DNA from 4 places in the Pseudolabrys taiwanensis genome. Region 3 is predicted to be linked to each of the others. Evidence: predicted binding sites of a transcription regulator. Region 3 holds the regulator's gene; each other region holds the start of a gene.
What was found. Region 3 encodes LexA, which represses DNA repair genes until DNA is damaged. Its sites were predicted from a motif close to TGTTCNNNNTGTGTTCNG; they were not measured.

Region 1 (3,904 bases), 1.4 Mb from region 3:
CGTTCGGTTCGTTCATGACTCGAACAGGTTCAGTTGCTCGCTGCCGGCCTTCGGCGCGCGGAACGCCTGCGTCGACAAGGCCGTCCGCGTCTTGTTGATGCCGAGCTTCTCGCAGGCCAGCTCGAACCGGCGGCCGATCATCCATGCATAAGGGCCGCTGCCCTTCATGCGCTTACCCCAGGTCGAATCGTAATCCTTGCCGCCGCGCATGTCGCGGATGAGCTTCATCACATGCCGATAGCGATCGGGATAATTCGCCATCAGCCACTCGCGAAACAGATCGCGCACCTCGAGCGGCAACCGCAGCAGCACGTAGCCCGCTTCCTTGACGCCGGCGGTCACCGCCGCCTCCAGGATACGCTCGATCTCCATGTCGTTCAGCGCGGGAACGATGGGCGCCACCATCACCGTCGTCGGCACGCCGGCCTGCGACAACCGACGCAAGGCCTCGAGCCGCCGCATCGGCGTCGCCGCGCGCGGCTCCATCTTGCGCGCCAACTCCGCATCGAGCGTCGTCACCGACAAGGCGACCTTGGCCAGCTTGCGCTCCGCCATGCGCGCGAGAATGTCGAGATCGCGCAACACCAGCGCCGACTTGGTGACGATACCGACCGGATGACCGGCGCGGTCGAGCACCTCGAGAATGCGCCGCATCACCTGGTAGCGGCGGTCGATCGGCTGATACGGATCGGTGTTGGTGCCGATGGCGATGACCTTCGGCTGATAGTTCGGCGACGACAGCTCGCGCTCCAACAGCTCGGCGGCCTCCGGCTTCACGAACAGCTTGGATTCGAAATCCAGCCCGGGCGACAGACCGAGATAAGCATGCGTCGGCCGTGCGAAGCAGTAGACGCAGCCGTGCTCGCAGCCGCGATAGGGATTGATCGAGCGGTCGAAACCGATGTCGGGGGAATCGTTGCGCGTGATGATCTTGCGCGAGGCATCGACCTGCACCGTGGTCTTGAACGGCGGCAGGTCTTCGAGCGACTGCCAGCCGTCGTCGAAGGCGACGCGGGCGAGCGGCTCGTAACGGCCGACGGCATTGCTCTGCGCCCCACGACCGCGCCGGCGCTCATGCTCGACCACAACGCCGAGCAATTCGCTGACATCGTCATACGGATTTGTCGGTCCATGCGCGCCCGCCGATGCGGAGGGCAGCTCCTTCACCGACGGGCGCTTCTGGGCTGCGTTTGGTCGAGCCATGGCCAGAACCTAGTGGCTGAATGTGAACATAACAAGAACATTTTTCGACGGTTCCGTTTTAATCAAAAGCCGACTTGATTTCGTGGCGAGGTCGACAACCGCCACATGATGTGGTGCAACCTGGACGTCACAGTCGCGGTTCCATGCTCAGCGCCATCATCGCCACACACGAATCGGAACGGCCTTTGGTCCCGACGCTCGCCGCGTTGGTGCCGGGCGCCACGGCCGGCCTGTTGACCGAGGTCGTGATCGCCGATGCCGCCTCCGCCGACGAGACGGCCGAGGTCGCGGACATCGCCGGCTGCCGGTTCATGAGCTCGCGCGAACCGGTCGGCGGACGCCTGCGCGCCGCGGCCGCGAGCACGCGCACGCCTTGGCTTTTGTTTCTGCGGCCCGGCACCGTCCCGGAGCCCGGCTGGGTCGCCGCCGCGGAAAACTTCATGGCCGCCACCAGCGCAAGCGAAGCCCCGCGCGCGGCCATATTCAGACCCTCGAGCGCGGCCGACGCCCTACGGCCGGCCTGGGCGGAATTGCTGACGCTTCTGCGCGCCACGCTGGTCGGCGGCGCGCGCCCCGAACAGGGCCTGCTCATCCCCCGCCGCCTTTACGACAGCGTCGGCGGGCATCCCGCAGGCAACGATGCTGAAGCGGCCCTGCTCCGCAAGCTCGGCCGGCGGCGTCTCGCCATGTTGCCCGTCGGCGCCCGGCCGCCGCGCTGACCTCCGCATAGATCGCCGAGCCGCGCGCTGCCCGCCGCTTACAAGCCGCCCGACAGTTACTTGACAAAGTCAATTATAAGGTTGACTTTGTCATCCAACTGGAAGGAACGCCGCCATGGCCGGCGCAACGGTTATCGACGGAGGCTTGCGGGCGACGGCTTTAGCCGAAACGCGGCCGGTGGCTAGCGCGACATCCGCGTCGTCCGCTTCGCACGCACCCCACGATTACGCGGCCTATCGAAAGCAAGCGCACCGCCTGCGGCAGGAAGCAATCGAAGCGGCCGCGCGCAGCCTTTTTCGCGCTTGTCGCGGCAAGCCGACACCACAAAAGGAATAACGAACGTATGTCCGAGCCCGGGCCGGATCGCATCGCCGCCATTCGGCGATTTAATCGCTTTTACACGCGCCAGATCGGCGTCCTGCGCAAAGGCTATCTCGACAGCCCCTACTCGCTTGGCGAGATGCGGGTGCTGTACGAAATCTTCCGCGGCGATGGTCCCACCGCCAGCGACATCGCGCGCGCGCTCGATCTCGACGCCGGCTATATCAGCCGTGTGCTGCGACATTTCGAGAAGCAAGGCCTTATCAGCCGCGAGACCTCGGCCAAGGACGCGCGGCAGAGCCATCTCACATTGACGGCGCGCGGCCGCAAGACCTTCGCGCCTCTCGAGAAGAAATCGCAAGTCCAGGTCGCCGGCATGTTGGCGCATCTCAATGAGGCCGAACAGGCGCGGGTGGTCGCCGCGATGAGTGAGATCGAACGCCTCCTCGGTCATGCCGGCCAGGCCGACAATGAACTCGCCTACACGCTGCGCAATCCCAAACCCGGCGACTTCGGCTGGGTCGTTACCCGCCACGCCGAGCTCTATCTTGAGGAATACGGCTGGGGCGAACCTTTCGAAGGGCTGTGCGCGCAGATCGTCGCCGACTTCGCCAACAAGAACGATCCGGCGCGCGAGCGCTGTTGGATCGCCGAGCGCCACGGCGAGCCGGTCGGGTCCATCTTCCTGGTGCGGGACTCCGACGAGGTCGCGCGTATCCGCCTGTTGTTGGTCGATCCGAAAGGACGCGGGCTCGGTATCGGCAAACGCCTGGTCGACGAATGCGTCGGCTTCGCCCGCGCCGCCGGCTACAAGCAGGTCACCCTATGGACGCACAGCGTGTTGACCGCGGCGCGCCACATCTACGAGCGGGCGGGCTTCACCCTCACCTCCAGCGAGCCGCGGCACACCTGGGGCCAGGACGTCGTCGCGGAATACTGGGATTTGCGGCTTTAGCCGCCTCGTAACCCCTGGTTGTAATGTAGAATTACTGCTATCATTCCCGATGTGCAGATAGCCAAGCCGGGAGGGGTAGCCATGAAAAGAGCCAAACGCGGCGCGAAGAAAACGTCACGGACCAAGCGGGCTGGCGGGCGCGGCAAATTCAGGTCGCTGCTCGCGAATATGGCCGTCACGGTCCATGTGCCGTCCAACGTCTCCGACAAGGAAGTGCTGTCGAAGCTGAAGCAGATACGTGCCGGTTGGACCGCCGCAACATACTGCACCGGCCCGAACGGCACGGTGCTCGATACCCCGGCCGGCCTCGACTTCTGAAATGCACGTCGACCTTGTCGTCGTCGGCTCGCCGACCGACAAGCACGTCGACGCGGTGCTGCGGCCGCTGAAGTCGGCCGGAGTCACCGCGCACTGTCTCGACCAGATCGCGCTCTGGCGCCGGACGATCACCTTTGATCCCGGCGCCGGCCGCCTCAAAGTGGGCCGGCAAACGATCACGTCCTGCTCGCTGATCTGGAATCGCCGCGCCTATCCGACGGCCATCCGTTACATGAGCCGCGGTGAACAGGCCTTCGCGCGTTCGGAATTTTCGCATGCGCTGTTCGGCGCCTTGTGGGCGCTGTGCGGCACGTGGCTCGATGCGCCCGATGCGGTAGCACGTGCGTCATACAAGGCCGCGCAACTGCATTGGGCGACGCGCGACCC
Region 2 (3,904 bases), 700 kb from region 3:
TGGGGTAGATATTGACCCCATTATCCGGGGACTTTTGGTCCGCCTCCCGAAGTCCGGCGAGGTATGGCCTGAGGAGGAACGGAAGCTCTGGCTCCAGCTGCTCGAAGGTAGTTTCAAACTCATCTACCAGGAGGGTCCTAAAACGAACTAGACGGCTGACCTCCGAGGTGTAGATTCCGATTCGCTTCTGGCTCTGCCCGGAGCGAAAGCAAGAACGCCGCCCGGTAGGCGGCGCTCTGCAGGCGAACGTCCCATAAAGGGGCGGTTTGGGGCCGTCTTTCCTTGGTCGGGGGGCGGCCCCCTTCTTTTTCTGCCAAGCGACAGAAGAAGCTCGAATCTCGCGTGTTTCACGTGAGACAAACAATGCGTACTTTTTCGTTATGCGTCAAACGCATGTCAAAAAAATTCTTTGCAAATCCGCGCATTAGCCGCCTCTTTGATGAGGCTAAAGAAGGATAGCGTCCGCATACGTTTCCCGTGAAACGCATAACTGAAACAAATGGCATGCTGCGGCTACTTTTCAGGTTGCCGCTTTTCGAGTGCTTTCACAGCTTCACCGATCTCGTGAATGAGGTGCTGTAGTGCGTCTACTTGGTTCTCGACCTTGGTGAGACGTGCTCGCAACCAATTGAGTTTTTCTCTGTCCGAGAAATCTTCCCAAGCTGACATGTTGCCCTCCGTTGTGGAGGCGTCATTCTGCAACCGAGGCCGCGCTTAATAAAGAGGCCGCCAACTAGGGCGGCCACTTTCTTCGCAATAGTCTGTCGGCGCGGGCGATTAGCTCTTTCGATTTTATGATTGACTCGTAAGAGGCGGCCACAGTGTCGTTTAATGAACGCGCTGCCTCGGCAATGCGGCGCTGTATTTCCGCAATCTCCGTCAAGAGAATTTGGTTGTCCGGCTGGGCCATGCGCGTTTCCCGTTGAAGGCGGGAGCACAATTGGTCTCTCAGCCACCGGCGCCTACGGCAAAGCCATCAGCCGATGATGGTGAACAGTGCGCTTGTGGGGCGGAGGTGTCGAGAGTTATTTCCCGTGCGGCGACCAGTCCCAAGTCGGCCTAATAGGCACCTCGACCTGAGCATCCAGGTCCCATCGATCGCCGTGTTTCCGCAGATATTCAATGACCGTCTTGGCGACCTCCTGCCGGTCCGAATCGGTCAGGACACCCTTACGCCCGTGGATTTTGCATTTGCCCAAGGCGAAGCAGATCGCCTCACTCAGAAGCTCCCCGCGCGTGAAATTCAAAACAGGCCACTCCTCAATTCAAACTAGGCCACTGGGGATCGAAACAGGCCAGTACCCACCGCCCGAAAAGAACATATTGCGAACGAGGAACAAATAGGGTACATTGCCTTTACATCAATTGATCCACGACGGCGGCGGCGACCCGCGTTGTCGGAGGTCCGAATCTTAGGCCATAAGGAGCGCGACAATGAGTCAGCCTGCCCTGCGTCTCGTCGAAGGATCGTCCATGGATAAGTCGAAAGCCCTCGCGGCCGCGCTGAGCCAGATCGAGCGCCAGTTCGGCAAGGGCTCGGTGATGAAGCTCGGCAAGAACGACAAGGCGATGGACATCGAGGCCATCTCCTCGGGCTCGCTCGGCCTCGACATCGCGCTCGGTATCGGCGGCCTGCCGCGCGGCCGCATCGTCGAGATCTACGGGCCGGAGTCGTCGGGCAAGACGACCCTGGCGCTGCACACCGTCGCCGAAGCCCAGAAGAAGGGCGGCATCTGCGCCTTCGTCGACGCCGAGCACGCGCTCGACGTGGTCTATGCGCGCAAGCTCGGCGTGAGCACCGACGATCTTCTGATCTCGCAGCCGGACGCCGGCGAGCAGGCGCTCGAAATCGCCGACACGTTGGTGCGCTCCGGCGCGATCGACGTGCTGGTGGTCGACTCGGTCGCCGCGCTGGTGCCGCGGGCCGAGCTCGAGGGCGAGATGGGCGACGTGCAGCCGGGTTCGCAGGCGCGCCTGATGAGCCAGGCTTTGCGCAAGCTCACCGCGTCGATCAACAAGTCGAAGACCATGGTGATCTTCATCAACCAGATCCGCATGAAGATCGGCGTGATGTACGGTTCGCCCGAGACGACGTCGGGCGGCAACGCGCTCAAGTTCTACGCCTCGGTCCGCCTCGACATCCGCCGCATCGGCGCGATCAAGGAGCGCGACGAGGTGATCGGCAACCAGACCCGCGTCAAGGTGGTCAAGAACAAGCTGGCGCCGCCGTTCAAACAGGTCGAGTTCGACATCATGTACGGCGAGGGCGTGTCCAAGATCGGCGAGCTGATTGATCTCGGCGTCAAGGCCGGCGTGGTCGAGAAGTCGGGCGCCTGGTTCTCCTATGACAGCCAGCGCATCGGCCAGGGCCGCGAGAACGCCAAGTCCTTCCTGAAGGAAAATCCGGACATGGCCGCCAAGATCGAAGCGGCGGTGCGCCAGAACTCCGGCGTGCTCGCCGAGGTGATCGTGACCGGCGAGAAGGAAGAAGACGACGACGAGGCCGATCCCAAGGATTGAAAGGGACAGGGCACCCCGCGCGATGTCGTCGATCCGACGTCCTCGCGCAGAGCCGGTCCGGACGGTGCAAAGGAGACCGCGGTCTCCGCTCTGACGCCGCCCGCGCCGGTCGAAGCGGTCCCGCAACCGCTTGGCCCGGAGTCCGAAAGTCCGTCGTCGTCGCAGGCGCCGATCACGCTTCAAGCGTCTCAGCCTGTCGATGAGGTTCCGGCGCCGCCGGAAGTGGACGTCGCGATGGCCGCCGCACCGGCGGACGTCGCCAACGATCCGAGCCCGAAACGGCCACGCGCCAAGGCAAAAGCGGCTGCCGAGCAAGCCGAGCCCGCGCGCAAGGCCGCTAAGGTCGAGCGGAAGGCCAAGGTCGCGCCAGCGGCCAAGGCCCCATCCAAGGCCGCGGCCCCCGCAAAGGCTGCGACGAAGAAGAAGGTCAAGGCCGGGCGGTGAGCCGTCCGTTCTTGAAGGTTCCGCATCATGTCCTGTCTCGCGTGACATGATGCGTTGCGCGTCTCGCCCCCGTCGGCACCCGGCTGCGTAAAGCGGCCGCCACCGAGGACGGGGGCGAAGGCGCGTCGGGGTGCGGCCGACATGCGGCGCGATGGCGTTTCGCGGCGGCAGCGGCAACAACCGCAAGAGCAACAACCGCGAGAGCAGCATCCGCACGAGCAGAACGCAGAAGCCCCGACGCGGGTGCAAGCACCCGCAGCGAAGGCACGGGACTTGCTAGCCCGATAGCTTTCTTTCTGCGGCCGGATCAAACGCGCCAGACGAAGCGCGGCCGGCCTCCTTTCGGGAGCTTCGAATCATCGTGTCACGCGCCATCCCCTTCGCATCTTTTGTCTCACGCCTCGCCGCCGTCGCCGTGCGCGCGGCGTTTCCGTCTCTCCTGGCGGCGTTCGCCGTTACAGCGGCCGCGCCATCGGCGCAGGCGGCGGATCTCGTGCCGTTCAAGGTGGTGCTCAATTTCCAAGCAGATGGTGCACTGAACGGCTTCTATCACGCGCTGGCCAAGGGCTATTACCGCGACGCCGGGCTCGACGTGACGCTCGATCATTCGAACGGCTCGGCCGATGCCATCGCGCGCGCGGCCGGCGGCCTCTACGACGTCGCGGTCGGCGACATCGCGACGCTCACCGAATTCACGCTGAAGAATCCGGACACCGCGCCGCGCGCCGTGTTCCTGCTCTACAACCGCTCGCCGCAGGCGGTCATTTCGCTGAAGAAGAGCGGCATCGCCAAGCCCGCCGATCTTGCCGGCCGCGTGCTCGGCGTCGGCGCGGCGGATGCGCCGTCGCGCATGTTCCCGGCTTTCGCCAATCTGGCCGGCGTCGATGTGTCGAAGATCGAACGGCGGCAGATCGCGCCGCGCGTGCGCGAATCCATGCTG
Region 3 (3,904 bases):
AGTCGCGGCCGGCCACCCGTTCGAAGGCGAGGTGGCACCCGGTCAGGCGGCGCGCATCTTCACCGGCGGCGTCATGCCCCGCGGCGCCGACACGGTCGTCATCCAGGAGCTCGCCCAGCGCGATGGCGACAAGGTGACCTTCGGCAAGCCGACGGCGAAGGGCCGCAACGTGCGCGCCAAAGGCATCGACTTCTCCGAGGGCGAAGCGCTGCTTCACAAAGGACGTCGGCTGAGCGACCGCGACCTGATGCTGGCGGCCGCGATGAACTATCCGAGCGTGCCGGTCCATCGCCGACCGAAGATCGCCATCATCGGCACCGGCGACGAATTGGTCATGCCGGGTAGCAAACCGGGCGCCGGCGAGATCGTCTATTCCAATGGCTACGCGCTGACCGCTCTCGCGCAGGCCGAAGGCGCGGAGTCGCGCGACTTCGGCATCGTGCGCGATCGTCTGGAAGACATCGTCGCCGCGCTGCGCGAGGCACGCGCCTGGGGCGCCGACGTGCTCGTTACCACCGGCGGCGCGTCGGTTGGCGAGCACGATCTGGTGCAGCGTGCGCTGAAAGCCGAAGGTCTCGACCTCTCGTTCTGGCGGGTCGCGCTGCGCCCCGGCAAGCCGATGATGCACGGACGGCTCGGTGGCCTGCAGGTGCTCGGCCTGCCCGGCAATCCGGTCTCGTCCTACGTCTGCGCCTTCCTGTTTCTGGTGCCGCTGATCCGCCGACTCACCGGCCGCACCGTGATCGACCATGTGCCCGATCGAGCCCTGTTGGGCCGCGATCTGCCGGAGAACGACGAGCGCGCCGATTATATGCGCGCGCTGCTGACGCCGGGGCCTGATGGGCCCATCGCCACCCCGGTACCGTCGCAGGACAGTTCCCTGATGGCACCGTTGGCCGCGGCGGATTGCCTTGTGATTCGGGAACCTTACGCGCCTTTTGCGCAAGCCGGTTCACCCTGCGTCATCCTTAAGCTAGGCCTATAGCGGTCGTTTGCATTGTTCACCCGAAATTAAATCCTTGCGGAACACATATCGAACAGATAGTGTCCGTTCATGATTTGTTTCGAGCCGGCTGCCCATTCGCCGTAAGGGCTGGGCCTGGCCGGGCGACGGGAGAAACAGATGCTGACCCGCAAGCAGTTCGAGCTTTTGCGCTTCATCCACGAGCGGCTGACCGAGGCCGGCGTTCCGCCCTCTTTCGACGAGATGAAGGACGCGCTCGACCTGCGCTCCAAATCCGGGATCCACCGGCTGATCACCGCCCTCGAGGAGCGCGGCTTCATCCGCCGACTGCCCAACCGGGCGCGCGCCATTGAGGTCATCAAGCTTCCCGACTCGGTCGGGCACGGCGTGGGCAACGGCCGCGCCCGCAAATTTACGCCGAGCGTCATCGAGGGCGACCTCGGCCGCGTCCGTCAGGTGGCAGCGGAGGACGATACCAGCGGCCGGCCGATCGCCGTACCGGTGATGGGCCGTATCGCCGCCGGTACGCCGATCGAGGCGATCCAGACCAAGAGCCATGTCATCAACATGCCGCCGGACCTGTTGTCGACCGGGGAGCATTTCGCGCTCGAAGTGCGCGGCGACTCGATGATCGAGGCCGGCATCCTCGATGGCGACATCGCCCTCATCCGCCGCTCGGAAGTCGCCGACACCGGCGACATCGTGGTCGCACTGATCGACGACGAGGAGGCGACGCTCAAGCGCTTCCGCCGCCGCGGTGCCTCCATCGCGCTCGAGCCGGCCAACGCGGCCTACGAGGTGCGCATCCTGCCGCCCAACCGCGTGCGCATTCAGGGCAAGCTGGTCGGGCTTTTCCGGCGCTACTGAAGATAACTCCCCTCTCCGATCTGCCCTCGTCACCCTGAGGTGCCGGCCGCCAACCGGTCCCTAAGCGCGACGGCCGATGCGCTGTGTGCGGTATGTCTCGATTCCCGTGGAGCGCCCCGGCACGGGCGAAACTGCGCCTAGGCAAGTTGGTAAGCAAACTCTACGGTGCCCGGTATTATTGAACGGGGACTGTGGACGTCGTGAAAGCGGCATTGCGCGTCGTGCTCGGAGTGTGCTGCCTCGCGCTTGGTGCCGCGCCGTCGCTCGCCGCCGAAGGCAGTACGGTCGCCGGGCCTATCGGCGGCACCGACATCCGTTCGGCCTTTCTGCCGACGCCGGGCCTCTACGGCGCCGCCATCCTGGGCGGTGCCTCGGCCTACCAGCTCAGAGATGGCACGGGCCAGACCCGTCCCGGCCTGGATGCCGTCGGCATCGACTCCAAAAGCGCCGCCGGCGTCCTGTTGTATGTGCCGAATTTCAAGCTATTCGACGGCTCGGTCGGATTGCTGGGCGTCGCCGGCGTCGGCGAGGTGTGCGGACAGATCACGTCGGCCAATGCAGAGCGTTGCAAGTCGGGCTTCGGCGACATCTACATCGAAGGGTCCTGGTCGCGCTTTTTCGGCTTCACGCGGCCATCGCACGAGAAAGGCGCCGCGCCCATCCGCGAAGGCCTCGCCGTTCGCGCTGGCCTCGGCGCGGTGCTCCCGACCGGCCTCTACGACGCCCGCATTCAGGCCAGCAACGGCGTTACCGTCGGCAGCAACACCGTCATCGTCGCCCCCTCGCTCGCCTTCACTTATACGACGCCGCCGCTGCTTGCGGACGGCACGGAGTTCAGCAGCAAGATCTACCTGAACTCTTATGGCCGGAATTCCGATACCGATTACGTCAGCGGCAAGAACATCAATATCGACTTCGCCGTCTCGGAGCACATCGGACGCTGGCAGGTGGGTGTCGCCGGTTATTATTTGCGCCAAATCACCGACGATACGCGCGGCGACGTCGCCGTGGCGCCCGATGGCCGCCGTGCGGAAGTTCTGAGCCTCGGCGGCGTCCTCAACTACGACATTCCCGATCTCGGTGCGGCCATCAAGTTCAAGGCGCGCACGTCGGTGTTCGCCTACAACACGGCGATGACGACGGCGTTTTATCTGACCCTCGCCAAGAAGCTCTACTAGCGGCAGTGCCGTCATCACCCGCGCATGCGGGTAATCTCAATCGCTCGCCTCCAGATCTTCCATGCGCGGCGTCGCGTCCTGCGGTGTCGGACGGCTGGTTGTGCTTTGAGATAGCGCAACGGTTTGCGGTGCCGGCGCCCACGGCCGCCCGTAGCCGGCCGGACGCGCGGCGATCGTCTCGAACGCATCGCCAGTCCAGCGCAAGGTCATGGCGCCGTGCGCGCGCCAGCGCGCGCGGTCGAACAGCAGCGCATTGCAGGCGCCCGGCGCTTGCCGCGGACTGACGACGATCGCCGCGCGCATACAATCCTCCGCGAAGGCTTCGGCTGCCAACGACGCAGCGATCAGCCGGCCGTTGCCGAGGGTGGCGACGCAGCCGACGGCGTCGCAACGCACGCCCTCCTTCAACGTCTTGTCCGTCGGCGTGCGGTCGTCGCCATCGGCCGCCAGCCACTCCTTGAGGGCGAAGGTGTCGCGGCCGCTGTGCAGCACCGACAAGCGGCCGCTGGCATTGCGGATGGCCGCCGTCTGTCCATCGGCGGCAATGAGCACGTCGGGGCGCGGCGTCGCCAGGACCCACAACATGGCGATCGTACAGAAGACCGCCCCGCTCCAGCGCAGCGGTGACCGCAACAGGCAGACCAGCAGCAATCCGGCGGTGCCGATGAGCAGCGGCCCAACACCGAAGGCATGGATGTGCCCGACCGCGCCTGGCAGGCTCGCCACCCACAATGCGACGCTGGTCATCCAGTCGATGCCGGCGCCCATCAGTCGCCAGAACGCCGCGTCGAAGCCGAACGGCATCAGCACGAGCGCCAGAATGCCCATCGGCATCACCAGCACCGACACGACCGGCATGGCGAAGAGATTCGCGAGCACGCCATAGGGCGCCATG
Region 4 (3,904 bases), 1.6 Mb from region 3:
CTAATGTGAGCCACTCGTTACGGGAGTACCGGTCATGGCCTCTGCTGCTTCGTTGTTGCGCGCCGCTTTCCTCTCGATGTTGCTGGCCCTTCCGGCGCTGGCACCGGCACAGGCGGCAAACTGGCTCGAGAAGACGTTCTACATGAGCGGTGCGAATTACGACGGCGTGCTGCCGCCGTGCGAAGCCGGGCTCGGCAAGATCGCGTCCCGCTTTGCCGAGAAGGAAGGCCGCTTCTGGAATTCGAGCCTGCAGATTCTCGATTTCGAGCGCGTGCGTGAGGTCGCCTACAGCCCGTGGGCGCTCGGTACGATTCCGCGGCGTTATTGCCAGGCGACGGCGCTGGTGAGCGACGGACGCAAGCACGGCGTCTACTACTCGATCGGCGAAGACACCGGTCCGATCGGCGCCACATGGGGCGTGGAATGGTGCGTGGTCGGGCTCGACCGCAACTGGGCTTACAATCCAGCGTGCAAGATGGCGCGCCCCTGAGGCGCGACTAACGTTCCAGACAGATTGACACGTCAGGCGGCGCGGCGTCCCGCTAGCCAGTCGGCATTCTGCGCAAGATCGAGCAAGGCCTCACGCATCTTCAAAAGGCGCTCGCGTTCGCTTGCACTGCAGCTGGCGCGCTCCGCGCGTGCGGAACATTGCATGGCCAGACGTCTGAGTTCGGCGGCATTGGACAGGTCAGGCATCGCCTTTCTCCATATTCCTTCGTGCGTCATATCTGGTGATAGTGTCGCGCGATGGGAGACGGCATGCGAGAGTGACGTAGTCTAAGAGCGACTCACTAATTTAGCGGCTTAGGGGGCGACTTGGCCGCGCGCAAGACGATCAAGAATCCAAGACGCCGAAATCCGCCGACCTGCGACCGTCCGAATTCACAAGGCCGGCGCTGGCGAGCCCTAAGCGGAAGAGTTCGCGAACGGCGGCGGCGCGACTTGGCATCCGGTTGCGGAAGCGGAAATCGTCGACCGCCGCCAGCTCTTCAGGCGACAGCATGATCTGCAATCGCTCACCGCGAGCAAGCGGTCCTCGGCCACGATGCATCGGCATTTCCTGCCCCGGGTTCCTAGTCTGGCGGTCGGACGTGAAATGCGTCACTTACTCATTCGGTTCCCATCCCGCTCTGATATCGCGCTCACGGTTCGGAGAGCCGGTGACCGCAAAGAGGAGCCGCCACAATTAGTGTCTATTTTGTTCTTGTAATGTTCATGTTAACAGGGTAGCCTTGATAGGAACCATTGCGTTAAATCAATTGCCGGTTTGTTCTTGTCCGGCGGGTCAGTGGGGGAGGCGTTCGATGCTCCGTCGCCGCATTCGTTTGGCGGTTCAAAGCACGGCAATCGCTGTCAGCTTCGTTTTTCTCTTTGCCGTCGTCGCCTTCGCCCAGACCGATCGCCGCCAGAACGCGCCGGGGCAGTTCGATTTCTATGTGCTGTCTCTGTCGTGGTCACCGTCCTATTGCGAAGCCGCGCGCGAACGCTCGCCGGATCGCGCACCGGATCAACAATGCGCCGGGCGTCCGTATTCCTTCGTGGTGCACGGTCTGTGGCCGCAATACGAAAAGGGCTTTCCTTCGTATTGTCAGGTGCCGGCGCCGCGGCTCAATCGCAATATCGTCGGCAGCGCGCTTGAAATGATGCCGAGCCCGCGGCTCGTTTTTCACGAGTGGGATCGTCACGGCACCTGTTCGGGACTTTCGCCGAACGCGTATTTCGAAGCGATGCGCAAGGCGCGCGCGGTCGTGAAGATTCCCGAAGATTATCTCGCCCTGGCAAAGCCGATCACCGTCAATCCCGGCCAGGTCGTCGATGCTTTTCTCGAGGCCAACCCCGGGCTGACGCGCTCCAATATCGCGGTCGGTTGCGATCGTAAGCGGCTCACCGAGGTCCGCGTCTGCCTGACGCGCGAGTTCGGTTTTCGCGACTGCGGCGAGATCACGCGCCGCGCCTGTCGTCTGAACAAAGTGACGATGCCGGCGGTGCGCGGCGGTGCCGCCAATGCCGCCGAGCCCTAAAGCGCGCGATCGGATCCCTGGTTTCCGGCATCGGTAAACGGTGGCGTCGCCCCCGTTCGTCATTGGCGTGCGCGTTGTGGCATAAGCATTGCGCCGCTTCGCGCGGTTCAAGCTCTGTCTGACGCGGGTATTTGTGTGAACTATCGTCACGCCTTTCATGCCGGCAGCTTCGCCGATGTCTTCAAGCACGTGGTGCTCTGCCGTATTCTTCATCATCTGCGCGAGAAGCCGGCCGCCTTCCGCGTCCTCGATACGCATGCGGGCGCCGGCCTCTACGATCTGACCGGCACGGAAGCGAGCCGTGGCGGCGAATGGCACGACGGCATCGAACCGCTGATGGCGGCGACCTTGCAGGAGAAGTTGGCCGAGCTGCTCGCGCCTTATCTCGATGTGATCCGTGCGCTCAACGACAGCGACCGCCTCACCGCGTATCCCGGCTCGCCGGCGCTCGTGCGCGCCTGGCTGCGGCCGCAGGACCGGCTCATTGCCTGCGAACTCGAGCCCAACGCCGCCCGATCTCTCGCCTATCACCTGCAGCGCGATCACCGCGTGAAGTGTTTGGAGATCGACGGATGGACCGCGTTGTCGGCCTATGTGCCGCCGAAGGAGCGGCGCGGTCTCGTGCTGGTCGATCCGCCGTTCGAGCGGGAGAGCGATTTCACCCGCTTGGTCCACGATTTTGCTGCGGCGCACCGCAAATGGGCGACCGGCATCTACGCGCTCTGGTACCCGATCAAAGGGCGGCCGGACGCCGATACCTTGGCTAAGCGATTGCGCCGGCTTGGGATTGGTAAGATTCTACGGGCCGAATTGATCGTTACACCGCTGAGCGATCCGACGCGCCTCAATGGCTCGGGCATGATCATCGTCAATCCGCCGTGGCGCCTGCACGAAGAGCTTACTTTCATGCTCCCGAAATTGGCCGGTATTTTAGGACGGCAAGGCAAGGGCAGCATCACCTTGGACTGGCTTGCCGGTGAAACGCCCGGCGGCCAATGACATGTTGGCTCTTTCCACAGCGTCACAGTTGGTGTGTAGTTCCGCCATTGGCAGTGACGTTCCGCCTCCTTGCGGGGGCCGGCGGAGTTGACTGAGGCCTAGCGGCCGACGCTTTCCCCGACTGTGAATGTCCAGCCGAGCCGCCGTGCGTGGGGCCGGCGGCGGAGCAGAGGGGAGAGGAGTTTTCCCGATGGCACAAGCAGGTGTCGTTAAGTTCTTCAACGGCGAACGTGGCTATGGCTTCATCAAACCGGACGATGGCGGACGCGACGTGTTCGTTCACATCACCGCGGTCGAACAAGCCGGCCTCAAGAGCCTGAATGAAGGACAGCGGATCAGCTTCGACGTCGAGCCTGACAAGAAGGGCAAGGGTCCGAAGGCCGTCAATCTGGTCATCACCGGTTGATCTGAACGCGACGGGCGTGCGATTGAATTCGCACGCCCGTTTTCTATTTCGTACCGCGTGGCCGGCCGCGCGCCGCGCGCGTCATCTGCCAAGGCAGACATTTTTCACATGATGATCCTTCGCTCATCGCCTTCCTCGCCGTTCGCGCGCAAGGTGCGCATCGCCACGCGGCTGCTCGGCCTCGACAGTAACGTCGAAGAGACGCCGGTCGCGCTCGACGATCCGGCCGATAGCCTTCACGCGCAGAATCCGCTCGGCAAGATTCCGGCGCTCGTCGCCGAGGATGGCACTTGCTATTACGACTCGCGCGTCATCCTCGAGTATCTCGATCATCGCGCCGGCGGCGGCCGCATCGTGCCGCACGAGCCGAAAGCGCGCCTGGATGCCATGCGTCTGCAGGCTTTGTGCGATGGCATACTGGATGCGTGCATCTTGCAGGTTTATGAGGGCCGCTATCGTCCGGCGGAGATGAAAGTCG

Region 1: the regulator LexA is predicted to act here: its motif matches at 1,226-1,243, upstream of DW352_RS24375 (PA0069 family radical SAM protein).
Region 2: the regulator LexA is predicted to act here: its motif matches at 1,315-1,332, upstream of recA (recombinase RecA).
Region 4: the regulator LexA is predicted to act here: its motif matches at 1,200-1,217, upstream of DW352_RS23615 (ribonuclease T2 family protein).

What each region holds. Positions count from the first base shown of each region.
Region 1 covers NZ_CP031417.1:5,113,489-5,117,392, reverse strand. The annotation lists gene DW352_RS24380 (VOC family protein) at 1-16, opposite strand, end outside; gene DW352_RS24375 (PA0069 family radical SAM protein) at 13-1,203, opposite strand; gene DW352_RS24370 (glycosyltransferase family protein) at 1,347-1,922, shown strand; gene DW352_RS27000 (hypothetical protein) at 2,038-2,259, shown strand; gene DW352_RS24365 (bifunctional helix-turn-helix transcriptional regulator/GNAT family N-acetyltransferase) at 2,267-3,199, shown strand; gene DW352_RS24360 (hypothetical protein) at 3,281-3,517, shown strand; gene DW352_RS24355 (MvdC/MvdD family ATP grasp protein) at 3,519-3,904, shown strand, end outside.
Region 2 covers NZ_CP031417.1:260,238-264,141, forward strand. The annotation lists gene DW352_RS01225 (hypothetical protein) at 1-151, shown strand, start outside; gene DW352_RS26595 (hypothetical protein) at 514-669, opposite strand; gene recA (recombinase RecA) at 1,435-2,520, shown strand; gene DW352_RS01240 (hypothetical protein) at 2,755-2,964, shown strand; gene DW352_RS01245 (ABC transporter substrate-binding protein) at 3,326-3,904, shown strand, end outside.
Region 3 covers NZ_CP031417.1:961,509-965,412, reverse strand. The annotation lists gene DW352_RS04580 (molybdopterin molybdotransferase MoeA) at 1-985, shown strand, start outside; gene lexA (transcriptional repressor LexA) at 1,124-1,831, shown strand; gene DW352_RS04570 (SphA family protein) at 2,023-3,009, shown strand; gene DW352_RS04565 (ComEC/Rec2 family competence protein) at 3,046-3,904, opposite strand, start outside.
Region 4 covers NZ_CP031417.1:4,967,896-4,971,799, forward strand. The annotation lists gene DW352_RS23605 (hypothetical protein) at 35-490, shown strand; gene DW352_RS26980 (hypothetical protein) at 523-696, opposite strand; gene DW352_RS23610 (hypothetical protein) at 836-1,051, opposite strand; gene DW352_RS23615 (ribonuclease T2 family protein) at 1,305-2,021, shown strand; gene DW352_RS23620 (23S rRNA (adenine(2030)-N(6))-methyltransferase RlmJ) at 2,157-3,020, shown strand; gene DW352_RS23625 (cold-shock protein) at 3,211-3,426, shown strand; gene DW352_RS23630 (glutathione S-transferase family protein) at 3,535-3,904, shown strand, end outside.